Regions from separate parts of the Pseudomonas sp. ADAK7 genome, predicted to be linked through region 2. Evidence: predicted binding sites of a transcription regulator. Region 2 holds the regulator's gene; the other holds the start of a gene.

Region 1 (12,391 bases), 1.4 Mb from region 2:
TTTTGATCAATGGCCACCTGCACGCCGACCTTGCCCTCGATACCGCCCTGGACCGTCTGCACCAGGCCTTGCCACGATTACTGATGGCGCCTGTCGACAGCGACATCGTCGTGGCTTCGGCCGCGCGCTTTGCCCGGCAATTACAGGCTGGCGAACTGGACGTCGGCCTGGAGGACGATCAACGCCTGGCACTGATCGACTTCTGCCAGCCCGAGCATTTGAACAGCAAGCTTGAGCGCGAACTGGGCGTACAACCGCGCTCCCTGCGACGCAACGACTACCGGCAACCACGCTTCGAAAGCTGGCACCCGCTGGGGCTGGTGGTGCACATCACACCGGCCAATGCGCCGATGCTGGCGTTTTGTGCGGTACTGGAAAGTCTGCTGGCCGGGAACATCAACTGGCTGCGTCCCAGTTCCAGCGATCAGGGGCTGACGGCCCGCCTGCTGGGCGCCCTCGGCCGGTGCGACAACAGTGGCCGGCTGGCCGACTTTATCGCGGTGCTGCCGGTGGCGACCGCGGACATTGCGCGCCTCTGCACCCGCGCCGATGCCGTGGCGGCGTGGGGTGGCGAAACTGCGCTCAGGGCGATTCGTCAGCAAGTGCCCATCGGCTGTCGCTGGATCGACTGGGGGCACCGCATCAGTTTCGCTTATCTTTCGCCCGAAGCGGCGCAGCCGGACGCACTGGATGCCCTGGTGGACGAAGTCTGTCGCCTCGATCAACAAGCCTGTTCCAGCCCGCAATGGGTGCTGGTGGACAGTGACGACCCGGTCGTTCTGCACGACATCGGATCGCGCCTGGCCGAGGCGTTCAAACGTCGCGGTGCGCACTGGCCGGCGCTGGTTCCAACCGATCAAGAGGCCGCGGAAATCACCACCCGCTGTGCGATGGCGCGGCTGGAGCAGAATTTTGCCGGGCAAACCGGTGGGGTCTGGAGCGAAGCGCGATGGCGAGTCATCTGGGAACATCATCGAACCCTCGCCCCCTCCCCGCTGTTTCGCACCCTGGTGCTCAAACCGGTGCCACAGCCGCTGATTGCCGAAACGCTGCTGCCTTGGCGCACTGTGCTGCAAAGCTGCGCATTGATTTGCCCTCCGGCACAAACGGCGGCGCTGGTGCGAACGCTGGTTAATGCTGGCGTCACCCGCATTGCGCCAGCCAAGTCGATCCACGAAGGCTACGCCGGTGAGCCCCATGATGGCGTGTACGCGCTGACTCGCTTGAGTCGCCGCCTCTCGGTAAGCCTGCCCGCGGATGTGCTGAACACTCATGCCAGCCTCGACGCACTGCCACCCGTCCTGGACACGACGGGCTTTGCGATCATGGACAAACACGCCTTCCAGACCCAGCCCATCGCCCGGACGGCGCAACTGTACTTTCGCTCCGGCGGCAGCAGCGGTACGCCGGCGCTGGCCGGTTTCAGCTATCGCGACTTTCAACGGCAAATGCGTGCAGCGGCTGACGGCCTGTTCGCTGCCGGACTTGATCCGGCACAGGACCGGGTCATGAACCTGTTCTACGGCGGCGGCCTGTACGGCGGTTTTTCCAGTTTTTCCTGGATTCTGCACCTCATGGACGCCGCCCATTTCCCCATGGGCGCGCCCCATGACGATGACTTCAGCGAAATCGCCCGGCTGATCGTGCAGCACAAAGTCAGTGTATTGATCGGCATGCCAAGCACCCTGCACCGGCTGTTCCTCAATGAACAGGCGACCCTGCGGGCGTACGCAGGGATCCGCAAAGTGTTCCTCGGTGGCGAGCATCCCGGACTGGCCAGCCGCCAGTTGATGGAAAGCTGCGGGGTGTCGACGATTCGCTCGGCAATTTACGGCTCCGTCGACGCCGGCCCCATGGGCCATGCCTGCACGGCGACCAGCGATGGCATCTTTCACTTGATGTGCGATACCCAGCATCTGGAAATCGTTGAGCTGGAACAGGATGTGCCTGTTCGCGACAGTCAAGTCGGACGCCTGCTGTTCACTTCACGGGCCCGCGACACGCAGACCGTGCGGCGCTACGAAGTGGGTGACACCGGGCGCTGGGTTCCCGGGGATTGCCCCTGCGGGCTAAGTTCGCCACGGTTCGAGTTGCTGGAGCGACATGGGCAATGGCTGCGGATCGGCACCGAATTCATTTCGCCTTCACACCTGGTGCGCTGTGCAGGTGTGCCTATTCAGCTAGTGCTCGACCATGGGCCTGACGGAGTCGAACGCCTGAGGGTCCGTGCCGATGGCGACGTGCAACAGGTTCACGACCAACTGTTGTCCGATCCCCCGCTGAATACAGCAGTAACGGGCGCTTTGTTGATACTGGAAGTTGATACGTGCGCAGCCACCCAGTTTGAACGCAACAGCCACAGCGGCAAGACGCCGTTAGTGATCGATCGGCGCAAACAACAATAAATTTTATCGGCAGTTAATTATTTAACCAGACGCCTGATACCGGGAATGGAATTCCAATGAAAGAACTTTTTACGCTTGAACAATTGGTGCAATACATACGCGAACATTCACGCTTCTATAACCACCATCTTAAATATTTACCCCCGCAGGGATTCACGTTAAACGATATTCCCGTCATCGACGCAAGTGACTATTGGGCCGGCAGCCATGATTTAAAACAATGGCCGGTCCTGACAGCGACTGTCGAAGATGGGCTGTTGTTTAAAACCGGGGGCACCACCAGCGTGGGCAAGCTGGCGGTTTACACTCACGATGAATGGCAAACGCTGGTCACCGCTTTCGGTGAAAACCTGTCGTCTCAACTGAACAATGGCGACCGGGTTGCCAATCTGTTTTTTGCCGGGGACCTGTGCGCCAGTTTCCTGTTTATCCACGATTCACTGGCCCATGTCCGGGTTGCAATCAGTGAATTCCCGTTTACCGGCCACGTCGATTTCCAGGGGCTGACAGCGGCGATCAGCGACCACAGGATCAATGTCCTGTCGGGCGTACCGGCCCAGTTGCTCAAGTATGCGGCGTACCTGACAGAACAAGGTCGCGTGCTGGACGGTGTCGCCACCCTGCTCTACGGTGGGGAAAGCGTATTTGCCGGGCAACTGGCGATCTTCGCCAAGGTCTTCCCCAATGCCCGCGTCGCCTCCATCGGTTACGCCAGTGTCGACGCCGGCTTGATCGGGAGCTGCGACCGTGACTGTGCACTGGGCGAACATCGGGTGTTCGACCATCACACGGTGCTGGAGATCATCGACGAACTCAGCGGCGAAATCATTGACGAGTGCAACCGCGTGGGCCTGTTGGTGGTGACCAACCTGAATCGTCGGTTGATGCCGCTGTTGCGCTACCCGGTGGGCGATCGCGCCTGCTGGCTTGAGCCTGCTGAAACGCCGAGGCGCAAATTCGCCCTCAGGGGCCGCAGCGTTCACAGTCAGCGTGTACGCGTGGGGGTAATGTCGCTGTTGACCGACGAAATACACGACATCATCCAGCGCATGACCCACAGCGATCAGTGGCAATTGCGTATTGAACAGGTCGAATACAAAGACCTGTTGAGTGTGCATTGGGTGCCCGAAGACGGCGCCCGGAACATCGAAGCGCAGAGTCTGGCGTTGCGCCAGGCACTCATCGCCCACTACCCCGCCATCGACCTCCTGGACCAGGATGGTCTGCTGGATTTCCAGGTCAGTCCCTGTGCCATTACCGATCTCGCGCTGCACCCGCGCTCGGGCAAACAACTGCGAGTCCTCGACTTGCGGGTGTACACGCCTGTACCGGAGGCGGGGCCATGAGTCAGTTGATTTTCCGCCCCTTCAGGCCCTCCGATGCCACGGCGGTCAGCGGACTTTTTCGACAGGTGTACGGCGATCACTACGTGCAGCCGGATGTGTATCTGCCGAAGTTGATCACCCAGCACAACAACGAGGGTCGCTGGCAATCGATGCTCGCGGTGGAGGGCTCGCAGGTCCTCGGTCATGCCGCGTTATGCCGGGACAAACACCCGACCGACAACCCCGAACTGGCCCTCAGCGTCGTGCACCCGGCGACGCGCGGACAGAGCATCGCGACCCGTCTGGGCCGTGAGTTGCTGGAACAATGCGCTGCGGTCACCGGCCGGTGTGTCCTGATCAAACAAGTCACCCACCACCCTTACACCCAGCGCATGGCGCACACACTGGGGTTCCATAGCACCGGCTTGCTCCCGGACTACGTGCCCTCGCCTTTCGCCGAGGCATTGCCGGAAACCATTGTCGTCGGTGTTCATCCGCTCGCCGAGCGTGCATGCCCGCTACCCGATATTGCCTGGCCGGACAGCTGCCGGGCGTTCGTGCAGCATCTGGGCTCGGTGTTCGGTATCGACCCGCGCGTGCCGGACTCCCCGTCGCGGCCCCTGCAAATGAAACAGCATCACCAACGCGTGGATGTCGTCATCGAGTGCCTGGGCAAACGCCTGCTCGATCAGTTGGCTCAATTGCCGGGGAGCTGGCTGATGTCGGCCAGGCTGGCCCTGTCAGCGAACTTTGCCGAGGACAGTGAGCGATTGAACAGTAAAGGTTTCGTCTTCTGCGGGCTGATCCCCGCACCTGATCAAGGCCGATGGTTCGCCCTGTTTCATCGCGGCGCCCGGGTGCGCCACCTGGACCTGCTCTGCCCGCATATGCAACAGCTGCATCACAATCTGCAACTCGCCACACGCGCCGAAGCCACCCGTTCAGCGGCCTGAGACGCTTCGGTAAAAATGCTGGCCCGGTTGCGCGCAGAGCTCAACCAGCCAGTCGACAAACACCCGCACCCGCCGGGATAACTGGCGGTGTGGCGGGTACAGCGCCGTCAGCGGCATGCCCGGTGGCGGCGCGTCCCTGAGCACCTCGCACAGGCGCCCCTCGTCCAATTGCCGTGCAACGTGGTAGTACGGGGCCTGGACCAACCCGTACCCGGCCTCACACGACGCCATGTACCCATCGGCGCTGTTGACCGACACCTGCCTGGGCAGATTGACCTGCTGCACCTGCCCCTCGACCACAAACTCCAGGCCGAAGCGCGCACCGGTAGTGGCGGAGAAATACTCCACCATCTGATGACCCTGCAGATCCGACGGGCTCCGGGGCACGCCATGACGCTGCAAGTAATCGGGGCTGGCACAGGTGACCTGATCGAGCATGACCAGCGGCCGCGCCACCAGTGACTCATCCAGCGGTGAGCCGCCCCTCAGCACGCAATCCACGCCTTCGCGAATCAGGTCCACCGTGCGGTCATTCAAGCTGATTTCCAGTTCGATCTGCGGGTACCTGGCAGTGAACTGTGGCAATGCCGGAATCACGATCAGCCGCCCGATCCCCGCCGGCATGTCCACCCTCAACAAGCCCTTGGGGTTGTGCCGGGCCGCGGAAAACACCGCTTCGGTTTCCTCAAGATCCGCCAGCAGGCGCACGCAACGCGGGTAATACGCCGCGCCGTCGAGGGTCAGGCTGATGTGCCGGGTGGTGCGCTGCAACAGTTGCACACCGAGGTGGGCTTCCAATTGCTTGATCAGAATGGTCACCGAGGCCCGGGGCATTTGCAGGCTGTCCGCCGCTTTGGCGAAGCCGCCCGACTCGACGATCCGGGTAAACACGCGCATGGCGTTGAGACGGTCCATGGTTCTGCTGTACCTGCCGATTATTTAGAAATAACGAATAGTGATAGCAGTTTTAGCCGGTTTATCTGCTTTGTGTCGAGGTGAACAATGACGGCTCACCTTTCAAGGAGCTGATCTGATGCAAACACGTCAATTGGGCAAGAACGGACCACACGTGAGCGCCATCGGTCTGGGCTGCATGGGCATGACCGATTTCTACACCACCGGCACCGATACCCGTGAAGCCACCGCTACCCTGCACCGGGCGCTGGAACTGGGGATCAACCTGCTCGACACCGCGGACATGTACGGCCCGCACACCAATGAAGAGCTGATCGGCAAAGCCATTGCCGGCAAGCGCGACCAGGTGTTCCTGGCCAGCAAGTTCGGGATCGTGCGCGACCCGGCCAACCCGACCGCGCGGGGTGTCGATGGCCGCCCGGCATACATCCGCCAGTCGATCGATGGCACGCTCAAGCGCCTGGGCGTCGACACCCTGGACTTGTACTACCAACACCGGATCGACCCGCAAGTGGCCATCGAGGAAACCGTCGGCGCCATGGCCGACCTGGTGCAGGCCGGCAAGGTGCGTTACCTGGGTTTGAGTGAAGCCTCGGCGGCCACGCTGGAACGGGCGCACAAGGTGCATCCGATCAGCGCGTTGCAAAGTGAATATTCGTTATGGAGCCGCGATCAGGAAGACAACGGTTGCCTGGCGGCGTGCCAGCGTCTGGGTATCGCGTTTGTCCCCTACAGCCCGCTGGGTCGCGGCTTTCTGACCGGCGCACTGAAAAGCCCGGACGACTTCGCCGCGGATGACTACCGCCGCTTCAGCCCGCGTTTTCAAGGGGAGAATTTCGCGAAAAACCTGCTGCTGGTGCAGCAGGTGCAAACACTGGCCGCCGACAAGGGCGTGACCGCCGGGCAACTGGCGTTGGCCTGGGTCCTGGCGCAAGGCGATTACCTGATCCCGATTCCCGGGACCAAGCAACGTAAATACCTGGAGGAAAATGTCGCGGCGCTCGACGTGAAACTCAGTGCCGGCGAGCTGCAGGCGCTGGAAGCGATCTTCCCGGCCGATGCCACCGCCGGCCTGCGTTACCCGGAAGAGGTCATGAAGCTGCTCGACCGCTGAGCCATCGACTTCTGCCCCGCTCGATAGGTTGATCGGGGCAGAAGGTTACTTGTCCTTCTTCTTGACGGTCGTGCCGTTACCTTCGCCGTAGGTCTTCAGGTTCTGCAGCACGTAGATCGCTTTCTTGAACTCAGGAACCAGGTAGTTGGCGTACTTGTTGCCCTTGAGGTTGTTGTTCTGGATCGAGTCCAGTTGCGTAGCAAAGTATTCCAGCGCGTTGAACTTGGCGTCGGGATCAGTCGGAATACCAAACTTGTCGAACTGGGAACCCGCGTTGAGCAAGGTCAGCGCGGTCACATCGCCGATGATGCCGTTCTGCTTGAGAAAGGTACTCATGTTGCCCAGTTGCTTGGTCGAGATGTTCGTCGGATCGAAACCCTTGACCTGCTTGAACAGTTGCAAGCCATCCATTTTCGCCCGATCGAGGATCGTCGGGTTGGTGCCGACCATGGTCAGGATTTCCCGCACCTTGGCACTCTGGGACACCGGCTTGGAATTGGGTGAACCCTGGCGAACCAGCAGGCCCGATTTGGCAGTCCAGCTACCGACCACACCAATAGTCATGACCGTACTCCTGCCAGCGCGACGAGTTTCGGATGTCCTTGCGAGAACATAAAAAATCCTTGTTTAAGCGAGATGATTGCGGGGAAGTATCGGCGCGAAACGACGGTCCACCTACTAATATTTCGACTTTTTACAATTATCGTACATTTTCGATACAAAGCACCAAGTGCCCGGTTTTATTGGCCTGGATGAAATTTTTGATCATGGTATAGCCACTACATTGATTGTCATTTTTTACAGGGTCTGTCCGTTTGTACCGGTTTCGACACTCACCTCTCCTGTACCGTTTGTCCCTCTACCTCATTTCGTGCACGTCCGTACTAAAGCTCGCCACCGGCGGGCCGATAAGCCTTGGATAGCCCCTTTTCAAACACGACACTCCAACAATAAAAACGCAACACAAGGACCGGTCCCATGCCCGCATTTCGTACCATTCAGGCTCGCTACACGCTGTTTCTGGTCCTGTTCATCCTGCTGCTCTCGGTGCTCACGGTCGTGGGCATCAGCCAATTGGTCGCGCCGAAGCTGCGCCACACCGAAGAACAGGTGGCCCTCAATCGCATTGCCGAAGTCGCCGAGCAGATCCAGGGCGAACTGAACAAGGTGCAATCCCAGCAACGCAGCATCACCCAGACCATTCCCCTGCTCGACAGCGCCGCCATCGATACGGTGCTGCCCGGCCTGGTGGACCAGTACGGCGAGCTGAAAGTGTTTGGCGGCGGGATCTGGCCACTGCCCGGCCAGCGTGAAGCGGGACGCAACAAGTTCAGCACCTTCTGGCACCGCGACAGCTCCGGCAAACTGGCGGTGAACACCTTCTGGAACAGCGACGCCGCACCCAACTATTACGACCAGACCTGGTACAAGGGCGGCATGGCCACCCCTCGCGGTCAGTGCGCATGGGCCGCGGCCTATAAAGATGACGCCAGCGCCGAGCCGCGCACCAACTGCGCCATGGCCATCCAGAAAAATGGCGTGGCCTACGGCGTGTCGACCATCGACGTGACCCTGGGCTTCTTCAACGACTTGATCGCGCGCAAGGAAAAAGACCTCGGCGCCGAGATGCTGATCGTCGAAGCCGACGGCAAAATCATCAGCAACAGCTCGCGCATCAGCGGGCCGGTCGTGCTGAAGAACATCAGTGAGCTGGCCGGCAACTCGCCGTTCGCCAGCCAGGTCAAGGCCGGCTTGCAGAACCGCGACAAGGCACAACGGGTCGAATTCGACAACAACGGCGAAGCCAATACCTTCTTCATGCGCCCGATCGAAGGCACGCCGTGGTTCCTCGCCACTGCCCTGCCGACCAAACTGATCACCGCCCAGCGTGACGATGTCCTGAACACCTTGAGCCTGTTGCAGATTCCAATGGTGATCCTGCTGGTCCTGCTGCAGATCTACGCGATTCGCCAACTGATCAACCGCATGAAGATTCTCAAGGCCAACATTGATGCACTGTCGGCCGGCGACGCCGACCTGACCAAGCGCATCACCATTCGCGCCGAAGACGAACTGGGGGCCATCGGCCATTCGGTCAATGCCTTCATCATCTACTTGCAGAACATGATCGGCGAAGTGACCCAGGCCACCGGCGCCATGGCGTCGAGCCTGGACAACCTGCAACGGACTTCGGCGCACACCAGTCAGATCCTGGTGCGTCACGCTTCGGAAACCGACCAGACGGTTACCGCCATCACCGAAATGAGCTCCACCGCCGACAGCGTGGCGCAGAACGCCGCCGAAACCGCGTCGTTCACCCAGCGCGCCAGCGAACACGCGGATCGCTCTCGAGTCGTGGTGGGTGAAGCCTCCAGCAGTGTCGTGGCATTGATTGAAGAAGTGGCCAGCGCCACCCATAAAGTCGAAAACATGCAGCAGGACGCGCAACGGATCACCGAGATTCTCGGGGTGATCGGCGCGATTGCCGGGCAAACCAACCTGTTGGCGCTTAACGCGGCGATTGAAGCGGCGCGCGCCGGTGAACAGGGTCGTGGTTTTGCGGTGGTGGCCGATGAAGTCCGCGCCCTCGCCGCCCGGACCCAGGCCAGCACCTCGGAAATCAACGAAATGCTCAAGCGCCTGACCCAAGGCGTGAGTTCCTCGGTAGCGGCCATGGAAAACACCCAGGCCAGTTGCCAGTCCGCCGCCGACGCGACGGCGCGGGTGAACTCCGGGCTGGATGAAATGGCCGGCTCCGTCAGCCACATCAACAGCCTCAGCACCCAGATCGCCACCGCCGCCGAACAGCAAAGCGCCGTGACCGAAGAGATCAACCGCAGCATGGTGCAGATCCGCCATATGGTGGATGAACTGGTGAAAAGTGGTCACGCGAGTGAACTCAATACTCAGCAGTTGCTGGAAGCCAATAGCCGGGTGAGCTCAATCATGGGACGGTTCAAGGTTCGATAGTCAACAAAATCCCTGTAGGAGCGAAGCTTGCTCGCGAAAGCGACGGTACATCCAACGATGATGTTGGCTGACGCGACGCCTTCGCGAGCAAGCTTCGCTCCTACAGGATTGGTGTCGTTCTCGTATTACTTCGAAACACTCTCACTCCTCTTCATTGGCTAAAGCAGTCAAAATGCCTCTTTTTTTGACCGCCACCCGAGTCGAGACCTTCCCATGCGAACCCACCTGCGTCTGCTCGCCCTGAGCGCCTTGTTTCTCTCCTCCCTGGCCCAGGCCGCCGACCTGATCCCGATCGAAGTGCACCGCGATGCGAATTGCGGCTGCTGCAAGAAATGGATCAGCCACCTGGAAGCCAACGGCTTCAAGGTCGAGGATCATGTCGAAGCCGATATGAGCACGTTCAAGCAACAGCACGGCGTGCCGCCCCGCCTGGCGTCGTGTCATACCGCGTTGATCAACGGCAAGTTCGTCGAAGGCCATGTGCCGGCCGAGCAAGTGCTGGCGCTGAGCAAGCGTGCTGATCTGCTGGGGGTCGCCGCGCCTGGCATGCCCATGGGTTCGCCTGGCATGGAAATGGACGGCATGAGCGACGCTTATCAAATCATCGGCCTGAAAAAGGACGGGACTGACACCGTGGTGGCGGACTACCCCGCCCATTGATGTTGGGCGCTTACATCGGGTTGTTTTTATCGGCATTCGGTGCCGCGACGCTGCTACCGTTGCAGTCCGAAGCGGTGCTGGTGGGGCTGTTGCTAAGCGACCAATATTGGCTCTGGTCGCTGCTGGCCGTCGCAACCCTGGGCAATGTCCTCGGCTCACTGCTGAACTGGTGGCTGGGTCGCGGCATCGAGCGCTTTCGCGGGCGACGCTGGTTTCCGGTCAGCCCGCGGCATCTTGAAACAGCCCGAAAACATTATCAGCGCTACGGCCATTGGTCGTTGTTGCTCAGCTGGGTGCCGGTGATCGGCGATCCGCTGACCCTGGTGGCGGGCGTTATGCGCGAGCCGCTGGGGCGGTTCCTGTTGATCGTGACCCTCGCCAAGGGCGCCCGTTACGCCGTGCTGGCCCTGGCAACCCTGGGCTGGATGAGTTGAACGATCAGGGTCGTTGATTGCCTGTGTTTAATGTCGCCCTAATCATGCCCTTCCAGCATCCGTGCATTTCCCATGGAGTTAACCTATGTCCCCTTCCCGCTGGCTGCCCTGCCTGCTGCTGACCGCCGCGCTGCCCGTCCTGGCCCACGCCGAAGGCCCGGCGTATGGCCCGGAGTTGCAAGGCTTCGACTATCCCTACACGGTCAAGCATTTTGCCTTTCAATCCCAAGGCAAATCCCTGCAAATGGGTTACATGGACGTCGCCGCCCATGGCAAGGCCAATGGGCGCAGCGTGGTGCTGCTGCACGGCAAGAATTTCTGCGGCGCCACTTGGGACAGTTCGATCAAGGCCTTGAGCGAAGCCGGTTACCGGGTGATCGCCCCGGACCAGATCGGCTTCTGCACCTCCAGCAAGCCAGACAATTACCAATACACATTCCAGCAACTGGCGACCAACACCCAGCAGTTGCTCAAGGCGCTGGGCATCCAGAAAGCCACCCTGCTCGGGCACTCCACCGGCGGCATGCTCGCCACCCGTTATGCCCTGCAATACCCGGAACAGGTCGAGCAACTGGCGCTGGTCAACCCGATTGGCCTGGAAGACTGGAAAGCCCTCGGCGTGCCGTATCGCACCGTTGATCAATGGTACGACCGTGAACTGAAAGTCACCGCCGACGGCATCCGCGAATACGAACGCAGCACCTATTACGCCGGGCACTGGAAGCCCGAGTTCGACCGTTGGGTCGACATGCTCGCCGGTCTCAGCAAAGGCCCGGGCAAGGCCCAGGTGGCATGGAATTCGGCGCTGATCTACGACATGATCTTCACCCAACCGGTGTACTACGAGTTCAAGGATTTGAAAGTGCCGACGCTGTTGCTGATCGGCACCTCCGACACGACCGCCATCGGCAAGGACATCGCGCCACCGGCGGTCAAGGCGAAAATGGGTCACTATGAAGTGCTCGGCAAGCAGGTGGCCCAGCTCATTCCCCAATCGACGCTGATCGAATTCCCCGGCCTGGGCCACGCGCCACAGATGGAGGAACCGGCGAAATTCCACCAGGCCCTGCTGGGCTGGCTAAGCAAATACAACCCTGTTCGCGGATGAGGTAAGGCTGATGGCAGTGCAGATTGCGGTGATCGATGACTGGCAGGACGTGGCCAGTGGCGTGGTGGACTGGTCAGTGCTCGATAGCCTTGGCGAAGTCAGTTTTATCCACGATTACCCGGCCGACAACGATGTCCTGGCCGAACGCCTGGGCGGGTTCGAGGTGATTTGCGTGATGCGCGAGCGCACGCGGTTCGACGAAGACCTGCTGCGCCGCTTACCCAAGCTGAAACTGCTGGTCACCGGCGGCATGCGCAATGCGGCGCTGGACCTGAAAGCCGCCGCCGCGCTGGGGATTCAGGTCAGCGGCACCGACAGCTACAAACATGCGGCCCCGGAACTGACTTGGGCGCTGATCATGGCCGCCACCCGCAACCTCGTCGCCGAAGCCAACGCCTTGCGCGCCGGGCTTTGGCAGCAAGGCCTGGGCGGCGACCTGCATGGCAAGACCCTGGCGATTCTCGGCCTGGGCAGCATCGGTCAGCGCGTGGCGCAGTTCGGCCAGGT
Region 2 (12,391 bases):
ACCACCCGCCGATTACGCGCCCGGCCTTCCGCCGTGGCGTTATTGGCCACGGGCTGGAATTCACCGTAGCCCACCGACGCCAGGCGACCGGGGTTTACACCCTGCATCGCCAGCATGCGCACGATGCTCGCCGAACGGGCGGAGGACAGTTCCCAGTTGGTCGGGTACTGCGCGGTGCGGATCGGTTGATCGTCGGTAAAACCTTCAACGTGGATCGGGTTGTCGAACGGTTTGAGGATCGCCGCGACCTTGTCGATGATGCTGAAGGCGATGTCGCTGGGCATGGCATCGCCGCTGCCGAACAACAGGCTGGAGTTGAGTTCGATCTCGACCCACAACTCGTTACCGCGAATGGTCATCTGGTTGGAACTGATCAAATCACCGAATGCGGCGCTGATGTCATCGGCGATGCTTTTCAGCGGATCGCTGGCGCCGGAGATACCGGCGTCGATCTGCTCGGCATCCTTGACCAGCGGCTTGGCCGGGGTCACGGTCACCGGGCGCTCTTCGCCAATCGGGATCGGCTTGAGGGCACGATCCGAATCGGTAAACACGCCGATCAACGCTTCCGAGATGACCTTGTACTTGCCTTCGTTGATCGAAGAGATCGAATACATGACCACGAAGAACGCAAACAGCAGAGTGATGAAGTCCGCGTAGGACACCAACCAGCGTTCGTGATTAACGTGTTCTTCAGGTTGGCGACGACGTGCCATGGTCCATGTCTCCCATCAATCCATGAAGCCCTGAAGCTTCAACTCAATAGAGCGAGGGTTTTCACCTTCGGCGATCGACAGAATCCCTTCCAACAACATTTCGCGATAACGCGACTGACGCAACGCGATGGACTTGAGCTTGGCCGCTACCGGCAACAACACCAGGTTGGCACTGGCCACGCCGTAGATCGTCGCGACGAAAGCCACGGCAATCCCGCTGCCCAGTTGCGACGGATCGGCAAGGTTGCCCATCACGTGAATCAGGCCCATCACCGCACCGATGATGCCGATGGTCGGCGCGTAGCCGCCCATGCTTTCGAAGACTTTGGCGGCTTCGATGTCGCGGCTTTCCTGGGTGTAGAAATCCACTTCGAGGATACTGCGAATCGCTTCCGGCTCGGCGCCGTCGACCAGCAGTTGCAGGCCTTTGCGCGAGTAGTTGTCCGGTTCGGCGTCGGCCACCCCTTCCAGACCGAGCAGGCCTTCCTTGCGGGCCGTCAGGCTCCAGTTCACTACGCGATCAATGCCACCGGCCAGATCCACACGCGGTGGAAACAGGATCCAGGCAAGGATCTGCATGGAGCGCTTGAACGCGCTCATCGGCGATTGCAACAGCGCCGCACCGACGGTCCCACCAATCACGATCAACGCCGCCGGGCCATTGGCCAGAGCGCCGAGGTGACCGCCTTCAAGGTAGTTGCCGCCAATGATGGCAACGAACGCCAGGATGATCCCGATCAGGCTGAGTACATCCATCAGATACAGGCCTCAACCAAGTGTTTGCCAATGTCGTCGAGACTGTAAATCGCGTCGGCGAGGTCGGCTTTGACGATGGCCATCGGCATGCCGTAGATCACGCAGCTGGCTTCATCCTGGGCCCAGATCGCGCTGCCGCCCTGCTTGAGCAGACGCGCGCCTTCGCGACCGTCGGCGCCCATGCCGGTCAAGACCACCGCCAGAACTTTGTCACCGTAGGACTTGGCCGCCGAACCGAAGGTGATGTCCACGCACGGCTTGTAGTTCAGACGCTCGTCGCCTGGCAGGATTTTCACCGCGCCACGGCCATCGATCATCATTTGCTTGCCACCCGGTGCCAGCAGCGCCAGGCCCGGACGCAGGATGTCGCCATCCTCGGCTTCCTTGACGTTGATGCGGCACAGCTTGTCCAGGCGTTCGGCGAAGGCCTTGGTGAAGGCTGCCGGCATGTGCTGGATCAACACGATCGGCGCCGGGAAGTTGGCCGGCAATTGGGTCAATACCCGTTGCAGGGCAACCGGGCCGCCGGTGGACGTACCGATGGCCACCAGTTTGTAGGCTTTGCGTTTTGGCGCGGGCGACGATGGACCGGCAGACGCTGGCGCACGGGTCGGCAAAGGTGCCGGTGCCGGACGCGCAGGCGCGCTGCTGCCATAGCTGCTGACGCTCGAAGGCGCTGGCGTCGGTGCAGGTGCAGCCACCGGGGCTGGAGCCGTGTAGGTGTTGGCGCGACGGTTACTGCGCGAAATGCTCAGGATCTTTTCGCACAGCAGTTGCTTGACCTTCTCCGGGTTGCGGGAGATGTCTTCGAAATTCTTCGGCAGGAAATCCACCGCACCGGCGTCCAGCGCATCCAGGGTGACCCGGGCGCCTTCGTGCGTCAGCGAGGAGAACATCAAGACCGGGGTCGGGCAGCGCTGCATGATGTGCCGCACCGCCGTGATGCCATCCATCATCGGCATCTCGTAGTCCATGGTGATCACGTCTGGCTTGAGGGCCAGCGCCTGATCGATCGCCTCTTTTCCGTTGGTTGCCGTACCGACAACCTGGATGTTCGGATCCGCTGAAAGAATTTCCGAGACGCGGCGGCGGAAAAACCCCGAATCGTCCACCACCAGGACTTTGACTACCATAAACACTCCGTTAGACGCCGCGGGGCGTTGTCGCCCCGCTGCGGCAGAATCAAATACGCCGTGCGGCGTAACGCTTGAGCATGCTCGGGACATCGAGAATCAGCGCGATGCGGCCGTCACCGGTGATGGTGGCGCCGGACATGCCTGGGGTTCCCTGGAGCATTTTGCCCAATGGCTTGATGACCACTTCTTCCTGGCCCACCAGTTGATCGACGACAAAGCCGATCCGCTGGGTGCCCACCGAAAGGATCACCACATGGCCCTCGCGCTGCTCTTCGTGAGCGGCGGAGCTGACCAGCCAGCGCTTGAGGTAGAACAAGGGCAGTGCCTTGTCCCGCACGATCACCACTTCCTGACCGTCGACGACGTTGGTGCGCGACAGGTCGAGGTGGAAGATCTCGTTGACGTTCACCAGCGGGAACGCAAAGGCCTGGTTGCCGAGCATGACCATCAGCGTCGGCATGATCGCCAGGGTCAATGGCACCTTGATGACGATCTTCGAGCCTTTGCCCTTGGTCGAGTAGATATTGATGGTGCCGTTGAGCTGGGCGATCTTGGTTTTCACCACGTCCATGCCCACGCCACGACCCGACACGTCGGAGATCTCGGTTTTGGTCGAGAAACCCGGTGCGAAGATCAGGTTGAAGCAATCCGACTCGCTGAGACGGTCTGCCGCATCCTTGTCCATCAAGCCTTTCTTGACCGCGATCCCGCGCAGGACATCAGCGTCCATGCCCTTGCCGTCATCGGAGATGGACAGCAGGATGTGGTCGCCTTCCTGTTCGGCGGACAGAATCACCTTGCCGCTGCGTGGCTTGCCCATCGCTTCGCGTTCGGCCGGTTCCTCGATACCGTGGTCGACCGAGTTGCGCACCAAGTGGACCAGCGGGTCGGCCAGGGCCTCGACGAGGTTCTTGTCGAGGTCGGTTTCTTCGCCGACCAACTCCAGGTTGATCTCTTTCTTGAGCTGGCGAGCCAGGTCGCGAACCAGACGCGGGAAGCGCCCGAAGACCTTCTTGATCGGTTGCATCCGGGTCTTCATGACCGCGGTTTGCAGGTCGGCCGTGACCACGTCGAGGTTCGACACAGCCTTGGACATGGCTTCGTCGCCGCTGTTGAGGCCCAGACGGACCAAGCGGTTACGCACCAGTACCAGTTCGCCGACCATGTTCATGATTTCGTCGAGACGCGCGGTATCAACCCGCACGGTGGTCTCGGCTTCACTCGCCGGTTTTTCCGGTGGCGGCGCGGACGCTGCACGGGCCGGGGCCGGCGCGGCTACAGCTTTCGGCGCTTCGGCTTTAGGCTCGGGCGCTTTGGCGACAGGTTTCGGCGCAGGCGCCGGAGCCTTGGCAACAGGAGCAGTGACGACTGCGCCGGTGCCGACTTCAGTGAACTTGCCTTTACCGTGCAATTCATCGAGCAGCGATTCGAACTCGTGATCGGAGATCAGATCGCCGCCGGCCGCTTTAGCGGTGGGCGCAGCCGGGGCTGGCGCCGAGGCAATGGCGGTTTCCAGCGCATCGACGGCAAAGTTGCCCTTGCCGTGCAGTTGATCGAGCAGTGCTTCGAATTCGTCGTCGGTGATGTCCGAGCTGTCGCCGGCCGCTTTCGGGGCCTTGGCTGCCGGTGCAGCCGGAGCTGCGGCTACGGCATCGACCGCGAACTGACCTTTACCGTGCAGCTGATCGAGCAACGACTCGAACTCGGCGTCGGTGATTTCGTCGCTGGCCGCGGCATTGCTGCTCGGCACTGGCGCAGCGGCGGGAGCTTCGGCCTGGGCCTTGACGGCGTTCAGCGAGTCCAGCAGTTGTTCGAATTCGTTATCGGTAATGTCGCCCGACTCGCTTTCGGCGGCCGGTTCTTCCACCACGTCGGCAACCGGGGCGGCGTCGGCGGATTGTGGCTCGGCCAGACGGGCCAAGGCTTCAAGCAATTCTGGAGTGGCAGCCGTGATCGGGCTGCGTTCGCGGACTTCGGTGAACATGCCGTTCACCGCATCCAGCGCTTCGAGAACCACGTCCATCAGTTCCGAGTCGACGCGTCGTTCACCCTTGCGCAGGATGTCGAACACGTTCTCGGCGATGTGACAGCACTCCACCAGCTCATTGAGCTGGAGGAAGCCGGCGCCCCCTTTTACAGTGTGAAAACCGCGAAAAATTGCATTGAGCAAGTCCGCATCATCCGGTCGGCTTTCCAGCTCGACCAGTTGCTCGGACAGTTGCTCTAGAATCTCGCCGGCCTCAACCAGGAAATCCTGAAGGATCTCTTCATCGGCGCCGAAGCTCATTAAGGGGGTGCTCCTACAGGTCTAAAAACCCAAAAAACCTAAAATTTTAAAACTCTAAAATCCCAGGCTGGATAACAAATCGTCCACATCGTCCTGACCGGACACAACGTCTTCTCTTTTATCGGCATGAATCTGCGGACCTTCACCCTGAGAGAGATGTTTTTGCGGATCTTTTTCAGCCAGCATCGCTTCACGGTCATGTTCGATACCCGCAAAGCGGTCTACCTGGCTGGCCATGAGCACGAGCTTGAGCAGGTTGCTTTCAACTTCGGTGACCAATTGGGTCACGCGCTTGATCACTTGACCGGTGAGGTCCTGGTAATCCTGAGCCAGCAGAATGTCGTTGAGGTTGCTCGACACCACGCGATTGTCTTCGCTGCTGCGTGTCAGAAAACCGTCGACCCGCCGCGCCAGCTCGCGAAACTCTTCAGCCCCGACTTCGCGACGCATGAACCGTCCCCAGTCGGTGCTCAAGGCCTGGGCTTCCTGGCTCAGGCCATTGACCAGCGGCGTGGCGTTTTCCACCAGGTCCATGGTGCGGTTGGCGGCGGCCTCGGTCAGCTTGACCACATACCCCAGACGCTCGGTCGCATCCGTGATCTGCGAAACTTCCTCGGCTTGCGGCATGTTCGGGTCAATCTGGAAATTGACGATCGCGCTATGCAGCTCGCGAGTGAGCTTGCCCACTTCCTGATACAGGCCGCGGTCACGGGTCTGATTGAGCTCATGGATCAGTTGCACAGCGTCGCCGAACCTGCCTTTTTCAAGGCTTTCGACCAGTTCGACCGCGTGTTTTTTCAGGGTCGACTCAAAATCGCCCTGTGAAGATTCGTTATGCTCCATAGCTCCCCCGTGGCGCAGTTGCTCAACCGATGCGTTCGAAAATCTTCTCGATTTTTTCTTTCAACGCCTGGGCCGTGAAGGGTTTGACCACATAGCCGTTAACACCGGCCTGGGCCGCTTCGATGATCTGTTCGCGCTTGGCTTCAGCGGTCACCATCAGCACTGGCAAGTGCTTGAGTTTTTCATCGGCGCGCACGTGGCGCAGCAGGTCGATGCCGGTCATGCCTGGCATGTTCCAGTCTGTTACCAGAAAGTCGATGCTGCCGCTGTTGAGCACCGGAATGGCAGTGGTGCCATCGTCAGCCTCGACCGTGTTGGTGAACCCAAGGTCACGCAACAGGTTTTTAATGATCCGCCGCATCGTTGAGAAGTCATCAACGATGAGGATTTTCATGTTCTTGTCCAATTCGACCTCCAAGCAGTCTTAAACGCGCCCAGCACCTGGACGCGCCATTTCAATCAATCCGGCAAAGCACTCAAATGACTGTCTGGAGCACAACAGATCGAGACCGCTGCAGTTCAACACCACACCAGCCTCGTTCGCAGTGTCCCCACACTGCCTTCAGCGCGCTCGCCACTCCCCCAAACGCCCCCGCAAACGGGCCGCGCACTGGCTGTGTAACTGGCTGACACGGGATTCGCTGACACCCAGGACCTCACCGATTTCCTTGAGGTTCAGCTCTTCGTCGTAGTACAGCGCCAACACCAGTCGCTCACGCTCCGGCAAATTGGCAATCGCGTCCGCCAAGGCGGCCTGGAAACGTTCGTCTTCCAGATCGCGCGACGGCTCCAGATGAGCACTGGCGCCATCCTCGTGCAGCCCTTCGTGTTCGCCGTCCTGCAACAGGTCGTCGAAACTGAACAGGCGGCTGCCCAAGGTATCGTTCAAAATCCCGTAATAATCGTCGAGACTCAATTGGAGTTCGGCCGCAACTTCGTGATCTTTAGCATCACGGCCGGTTTTAGCTTCAATCGAGCGAATTGCGTCGCTGACCATGCGGGTATTGCGGTGGACCGAACGTGGTGCCCAGTCCCCCTTGCGTACTTCATCGAGCATCGCGCCACGGATTCGAATGCCCGCGTACGTTTCGAAACTCGCGCCTTTGCTGGCGTCGTATTTGGTCGACACTTCAAGCAGGCCAATCATCCCGGCCTGGATCAGGTCTTCCACCTGGACACTGGCCGGCAGACGCGCCAGCAAGTGGTAAGCAATGCGTTTGACCAGTGGCGCGTAACGCTCGATCAGCTCGTATTGCGCATCACGTGCCGACTTCTTGTAGAGGTTGTAGCCACTGGCTGTCATAGGACGGGTCCTGCGGTCTGTTGCACGAGACGCTCGACGAAAAATTCCAGGTGCCCGCGCGGGTTGGCCGGCAGCGGCCAGGTGTCGACTTTCTGTGCAATCGCCTTGAACGCCAGGGCGCACTTGGAGCGCGGGAAGGCTTCGTAGACGGCACGCTGCTTCTGCACGGCCTTGCGCACGCTTTCGTCGTAAGGCACCGCGCCGACGTATTGTAAGGCGACGTCAAGGAAGCGGTCCGTGACCTTGGTCAACTTGGCGAACAGGTTGCGACCTTCTTGCGGGCTCTGGGCCATGTTGGCCAGGACGCGGAAGCGGTTCATGCCGTAGTCGCGGTTGAGCAATTTGATCAGAGCGTAGGCGTCGGTGATGGAGGTCGGCTCGTCGCAGACCACCAGCAACACTTCTTGCGCGGCGCGGACAAAACTGACTACGGAGTCACCAATACCCGCAGCCGTGTCGATCACCAATACGTCGAGGTTGTCGCCGATATCGCTGAAGGCCTGGATCAGGCCGGCATGCTGGGCCGGGCTCAGATGAACCATGCTCTGGGTGCCGGACGCGGCCGGGACGATGCGAATGCCGCCCGGGCCTTGCAACAGAACGTCGCGCAGCTCGCAGCGGCCTTCGATCACATCGGCCAGGGTACGTTTGGGCGTCAGTCCCAGCAGAACGTCGACGTTCGCCAGACCCAGATCGGCGTCCAGCAGCATGACGCGTCGGCCAAGCTCTGCTAGAGCCAGGGACAAGTTCACTGACACGTTAGTCTTCCCGACGCCACCTTTGCCGCCGGTCACCGCGATCACCTGTACGGGATGCATGCTGCCCATGTTATTTCTTTACCTTGTCTTGCATAGACGGAGGCCACATTACTGGCTGCGCGTTCATCAACTGAACAATGCATGGCAGACCATCGATGTAGGTACAAAAACTGTTCATTAGTACCTCAGCCAACCTGCTTGGTCGGGCTGTGGTAAATATCAGCGAACATGTCAGCCATGGCTTCCTCGCTGGGTTCTTCCTGCATTTGCACGCTCACCGCGCGACTGACCAACTGGTGACGCCGCGGCAGATGCAGATCATCTGGAATGCGCGGGCCATCGGTGAGGTAAGCCACCGGCAATTCATGACTGATGGCCAGGCTCAACACCTCGCCCAGACTCGCCGTTTCATCCAGTTTAGTCAGGATGCAGCCGGCCAGCCCACACCGCTTGTAACTGTGATAAGCAGCGGTTAGAACCTGTTTCTGGCTGGTGGTTGCCAGGACCAGATAATTTTTCGATTTGATCCCGCGACCGGCCAGGCTTTCGAGCTGCATGCGCAGTGCCGGGTCGCTGGCTTGCAGGCCTGCGGTATCGATCAGGATCACACGCTTGCGCAGCAACGGATCCAGCGCTTGCACCAGGGACTGGCCCGGATCGACGTGGGTCACCGACACATTGAGAATGCGGCCCAGCGTCTTGAGTTGTTCCTGGGCGCCGATGCGGTAGCTGTCCATGCTCACCAGCGCGATGCTCTGCGCGCCGTACTTGAGCACATAACGGGCCGCAAGCTTGGCCAGGGTGGTGGTCTTGCCCATGCCGGCAGGGCCGACCATGGCAATCACGCCGCCCTCTTCCAGTGGCTCGACTTCCGGTGTGGCGATCATCCGCGCCAGGTGCGCCAGCAACATGCGCCAGGCCTGACGAGGTTCTTCAATATCGGTAATCAGCGCCAGCAGGTCGCGGGACAACGGGCCGGACAAGCCGATGCGTTGCAGGCGACGCCACAGGTTGGCCTGGGCCGGACGGCTGCCTTGCAGCTGGTTCCAGGCCAGGGAGCCGAGTTGCACTTCCATCAGTTCGCGCAGGCTGTTGAGCTCGAAGCGCATCGAATCGAAAGCGCGCGGGTCAACACCGCCAGACGCTGGCGCCGAGGCTGGTGCGGCACGCCGAGGCTGTTCGTAAGTCGGTTCGATCAGCGGCTCGGCAGCGGTCAATGGCAGGCCGGCGAACAACTGGCGATTGGTGGTCTTGTCGCCATCGGTCTCGCCTTCGCCGCGCAGGCTCAGCTCGGCCTGGGCCGTGACGATGCGCGACTGGGTCTTGCGCAGCTCATCCTCGAGTTCGATGTTCGGAACGCGCGGGGCCAGCGCCGACAATTTGTAATCCAGGGCAGCCGTCAGCTCGACACCACCGGCGATCCGGCGGTTGCCGATAATGGCCGCATCAGCGCCCAGCTCATCACGAACCAGTTTCATGGCCTGACGCATATCGGCGGCGAAAAAACGCTTAACTTGCATAAACCACTACCTCAGCCGTTGGGCCCTACTGTCGCAACGATGGTCACTTGCTTGTTGTCAGGAATTTCCTGATACGCCAACACGTGCAAACCCGGGACTGCCAGCCTGCCGAATCGCGACAACATCGCGCGAACCGGACCGGCCACCAGCAGAATCACCGGTTGACCTTGCATCTCTTGACGCTGTGCCGCATCGATCAACGAACGCTGCAGTTTCTCTGCCATGCTTGGCTCCAGCAGAACGCCCTCTTCCGAGCCTTGTCCTGCCTTCTGAAGACTATTGAGCAATATCTGTTCCAACCTTGGCTCCAAGGTGATAACTGGCAGCTCCGACTCAGTCCCTACAATGCTTTGGACGATTGCGCGGCTTACGCCGACGCGCACCGCTGCCACCAGCGCGGCAGTATCTTGACTCTTGGCGGCATTGTTGGCGATGGCCTCGGCGATGCTACGAATGTCGCGAACCGGCACTTGTTCGGCGAGCAGCGCCTGCAAAACCTTGAGCAGTTGCGACAGCGACACCACGCCCGGCACCAGCTCTTCTGCCAGTTTCGGCGAGCTTTTGGCCAGCAATTGCATGAGTTGCTGCACTTCTTCGTGGCCAATCAGCTCGCTGGAGTGCTTGTACAAAATCTGGTTCAAGTGGGTTGCCACTACCGTACTGGCATCGACCACGGTGTAACCGAGGGACTGTGCCTGGGCACGCTGGCTGATTTCGATCCAGACCGCCTCCAGGCCAAAAGCCGGATCTTTGGCGGTAATGCCGTTGAGCGTGCCGTAGACCTGCCCGGGGTTGATCGCCAGTTCGCGATCCGGGTAAATCTCCGCTTCGGCGAGGATCACGCCCATAAGGGTCAGGCGATAGGCGCTTGGCGCCAGATCAAGGTTGTCACGAATGTGCACAGTCGGCATCAGGAAGCCCAGGTCCTGGGACAGCTTCTTGCGCACGCCCTTGATCCGCGCCAGCAACTGACCACCCTGGTTGCGATCCACCAGCGGAATAAGGCGATAGCCCACTTCCAGGCCGATCATGTCGATCGGGGTCACGTCGTCCCAGCCCAGTTCCTTGGTTTCCTGGGCGCGGGCCGGCGAAGGCAGCAGCTCTTGCTGGCGCTGAACCTCTTGCAGGGCCTGCACCTTCACCACGTTCTGCTTCTTCCAGAACAGGTAAGCGCCACCGGCCGCCAGGGCCGCCATGCTGAGAAAAGAGAAGTGCGGCATGCCGGGCACCAGGCCCATCACCGCCATCAGGCCTGCCGCTACTGCCAACGCTTTGGGCGAGGCGAACATCTGGCGACCGATCTGCTTGCCCATGTCTTCCGAGCCCGAAGCACGGGTCACCATGATCGCCGCCGCTGTCGATAACAACAGTGATGGCAATTGCGCCACCAAACCGTCACCAATGGTCAACAACGCGTAAACCCGGCCAGCGTCGCCAAAGGTCATGCCGTGCTGGAAGATACCGACCGCCATGCCGCCGATCAGGTTGATGAACAGAATCAGCAGGCCGGCGATGGCATCACCGCGCACGAATTTGCTGGCACCGTCCATGGAACCGTAGAACTCGGCTTCCTGGGCGACTTCCATGCGACGCAGCTTGGCCTGGTTTTGATCGATCAGGCCGGCGTTCAAGTCGGCGTCGATGGCCATCTGCTTGCCGGGCATGGCGTCGAGGGTGAAACGTGCGCTCACCTCGGAAATCCGCCCGGCGCCCTTGGTCACCACGACGAAGTTGATGATCATCAAAATCGCGAAAACCACGATACCGACCACGTAGTTACCGCCGATCACCACCTCACCGAACGCCTGGATCACCTTACCGGCGGCGGCATGCCCTTCCTGACCGTGGAGCATTACCACTCGCGTGGACGCCACGTTCAGCGCCAGGCGCATCAGTGTCGCCACCAGCAAAATCGTGGGGAACACCGCAAAATCCAGCGGCCGCAAGGCGTAGACGCAGACCAGCAACACGACGATGGACAAGGCGATGTTGAACGTGAAGAACACGTCCAGCAGGAACGGCGGCACCGGCAACATCATCATGGCCAGCATGACCAGCAGCAACAGCGGCACACCCAGATTGCCCCGACTCAAGTCGGCGACGTTTGTGCGAGCACTGTTGATTAACTGAGAGCGATCCACCGGTTTTCCCCGTTCCTTTAAAGCAAACTTTTGACGCCTGAAGCAGACGCAGAGCGGCTACTGCAAGAAGCCTTCCAACTTTTACCGGGGTGGGGATGATCGTTCCTACGCAACCAGCCCGGGACGCTCCGCGCCCCATCCAGAGCCGAACGCGGAGCGTCCGTAGAGGCATTCCCACGCAGAGCGAGGGAACGATCTTAAACAGTGGTGTTTAAGCGAAATCTCCAGACACTTACTCGCCCTACACATTCTTGCGCCGCAGCCTACGCCTGCGCCAGAATCCGCCGGCTTGTGCGCCTGAGGGCCGGGTTTTATCGTTTCCGGGTCGCTGAAAATCAGTGATCGGGTTGGTAGCCCGGGATTAGGTCGCAAAGCACTATCCTTTGCTGAGACTGTTCGCCTCGGTTTTATGGTGGTCATGCGCAGGTGCCTTCGGGCGGCCGTTCCTAATCCCGGTCTACCAACCTGCGTGTGGCCGCCACCCTTCGCCTGGTAGCGAAGGTGACGGCTCGTTTTAATGGATTAGGAGTTTCATCTATGTTCAAACCAACACCGAACCCACCAGAAACCGACGACACCTCAATCGACCGGCAAAAACTCCAGGAAGCCGCCGACCGCGCCCTCGACGACTACATCAATCTGACCGCCCGCCTGAACGCCAGCGAGCGAAAACCCAGCACGATGTTCATGGTCGCTCCGGACAATAAAACCGAAAGTTTGCTCGCCCACGCCAGTGAGTCTCTGGCCTCAGCCAGCGTCATGGCCAACGATTTTGCAACAGGACTGAAAGGCTCGCAGCGCAGCACGGTGCTGGGGATCATCCAGAACATCATGCTCGGCGAACTGGCGGTGAATCGCGCGCTGGACAACCTCGACCCGCAGGACTAACGAAAACCCTCTGTGTGCGAGCCTGCTCGCGAAGAGGCCATCA

What was found. The regulator FliA, encoded in region 2, starts transcription of late flagellar genes. The targets are predictions, from matches to a motif close to CTAAAGTTTNNNNNNNNNNNGCCGNTAA.
Region 1: a site for FliA is predicted at 7,597-7,624, ahead of HKK53_RS05460 (methyl-accepting chemotaxis protein). Genes of this name have one in related genera too.

Annotation. Positions count from the first base shown of each region.
Region 1 is NZ_CP052861.1:1,226,505-1,238,895, forward strand. It holds gene HKK53_RS05430 (acyl-CoA reductase) at 1-2,405, shown strand, start outside; gene HKK53_RS05435 (phenylacetate--CoA ligase family protein) at 2,462-3,751, shown strand; gene HKK53_RS05440 (GNAT family N-acetyltransferase) at 3,748-4,683, shown strand; gene HKK53_RS05445 (LysR family transcriptional regulator) at 4,672-5,598, opposite strand; gene HKK53_RS05450 (aldo/keto reductase) at 5,717-6,712, shown strand; gene HKK53_RS05455 (hypothetical protein) at 6,758-7,276, opposite strand; gene HKK53_RS05460 (methyl-accepting chemotaxis protein) at 7,691-9,682, shown strand; gene HKK53_RS05465 (DUF411 domain-containing protein) at 9,896-10,342, shown strand; gene HKK53_RS05470 (YqaA family protein) at 10,342-10,776, shown strand; gene HKK53_RS05475 (alpha/beta fold hydrolase) at 10,862-11,884, shown strand; gene HKK53_RS05480 (D-2-hydroxyacid dehydrogenase family protein) at 11,895-12,391, shown strand, end outside.
Region 2 is NZ_CP052861.1:2,587,307-2,599,697, forward strand. It holds gene motD (flagellar motor protein MotD) at 1-716, opposite strand, end outside; gene HKK53_RS12115 (flagellar motor protein) at 732-1,472, opposite strand; gene HKK53_RS12120 (protein-glutamate methylesterase/protein-glutamine glutaminase) at 1,472-2,605, opposite strand; gene HKK53_RS12125 (chemotaxis protein CheA) at 2,655-4,895, opposite strand; gene HKK53_RS12130 (protein phosphatase CheZ) at 4,950-5,738, opposite strand; gene HKK53_RS12135 (chemotaxis response regulator CheY) at 5,761-6,132, opposite strand; gene fliA (RNA polymerase sigma factor FliA) at 6,301-7,041, opposite strand; gene fleN (flagellar synthesis regulator FleN) at 7,038-7,868, opposite strand; gene flhF (flagellar biosynthesis protein FlhF) at 7,985-9,319, opposite strand; gene flhA (flagellar biosynthesis protein FlhA) at 9,331-11,460, opposite strand; gene HKK53_RS12160 (DUF6124 family protein) at 11,998-12,348, shown strand.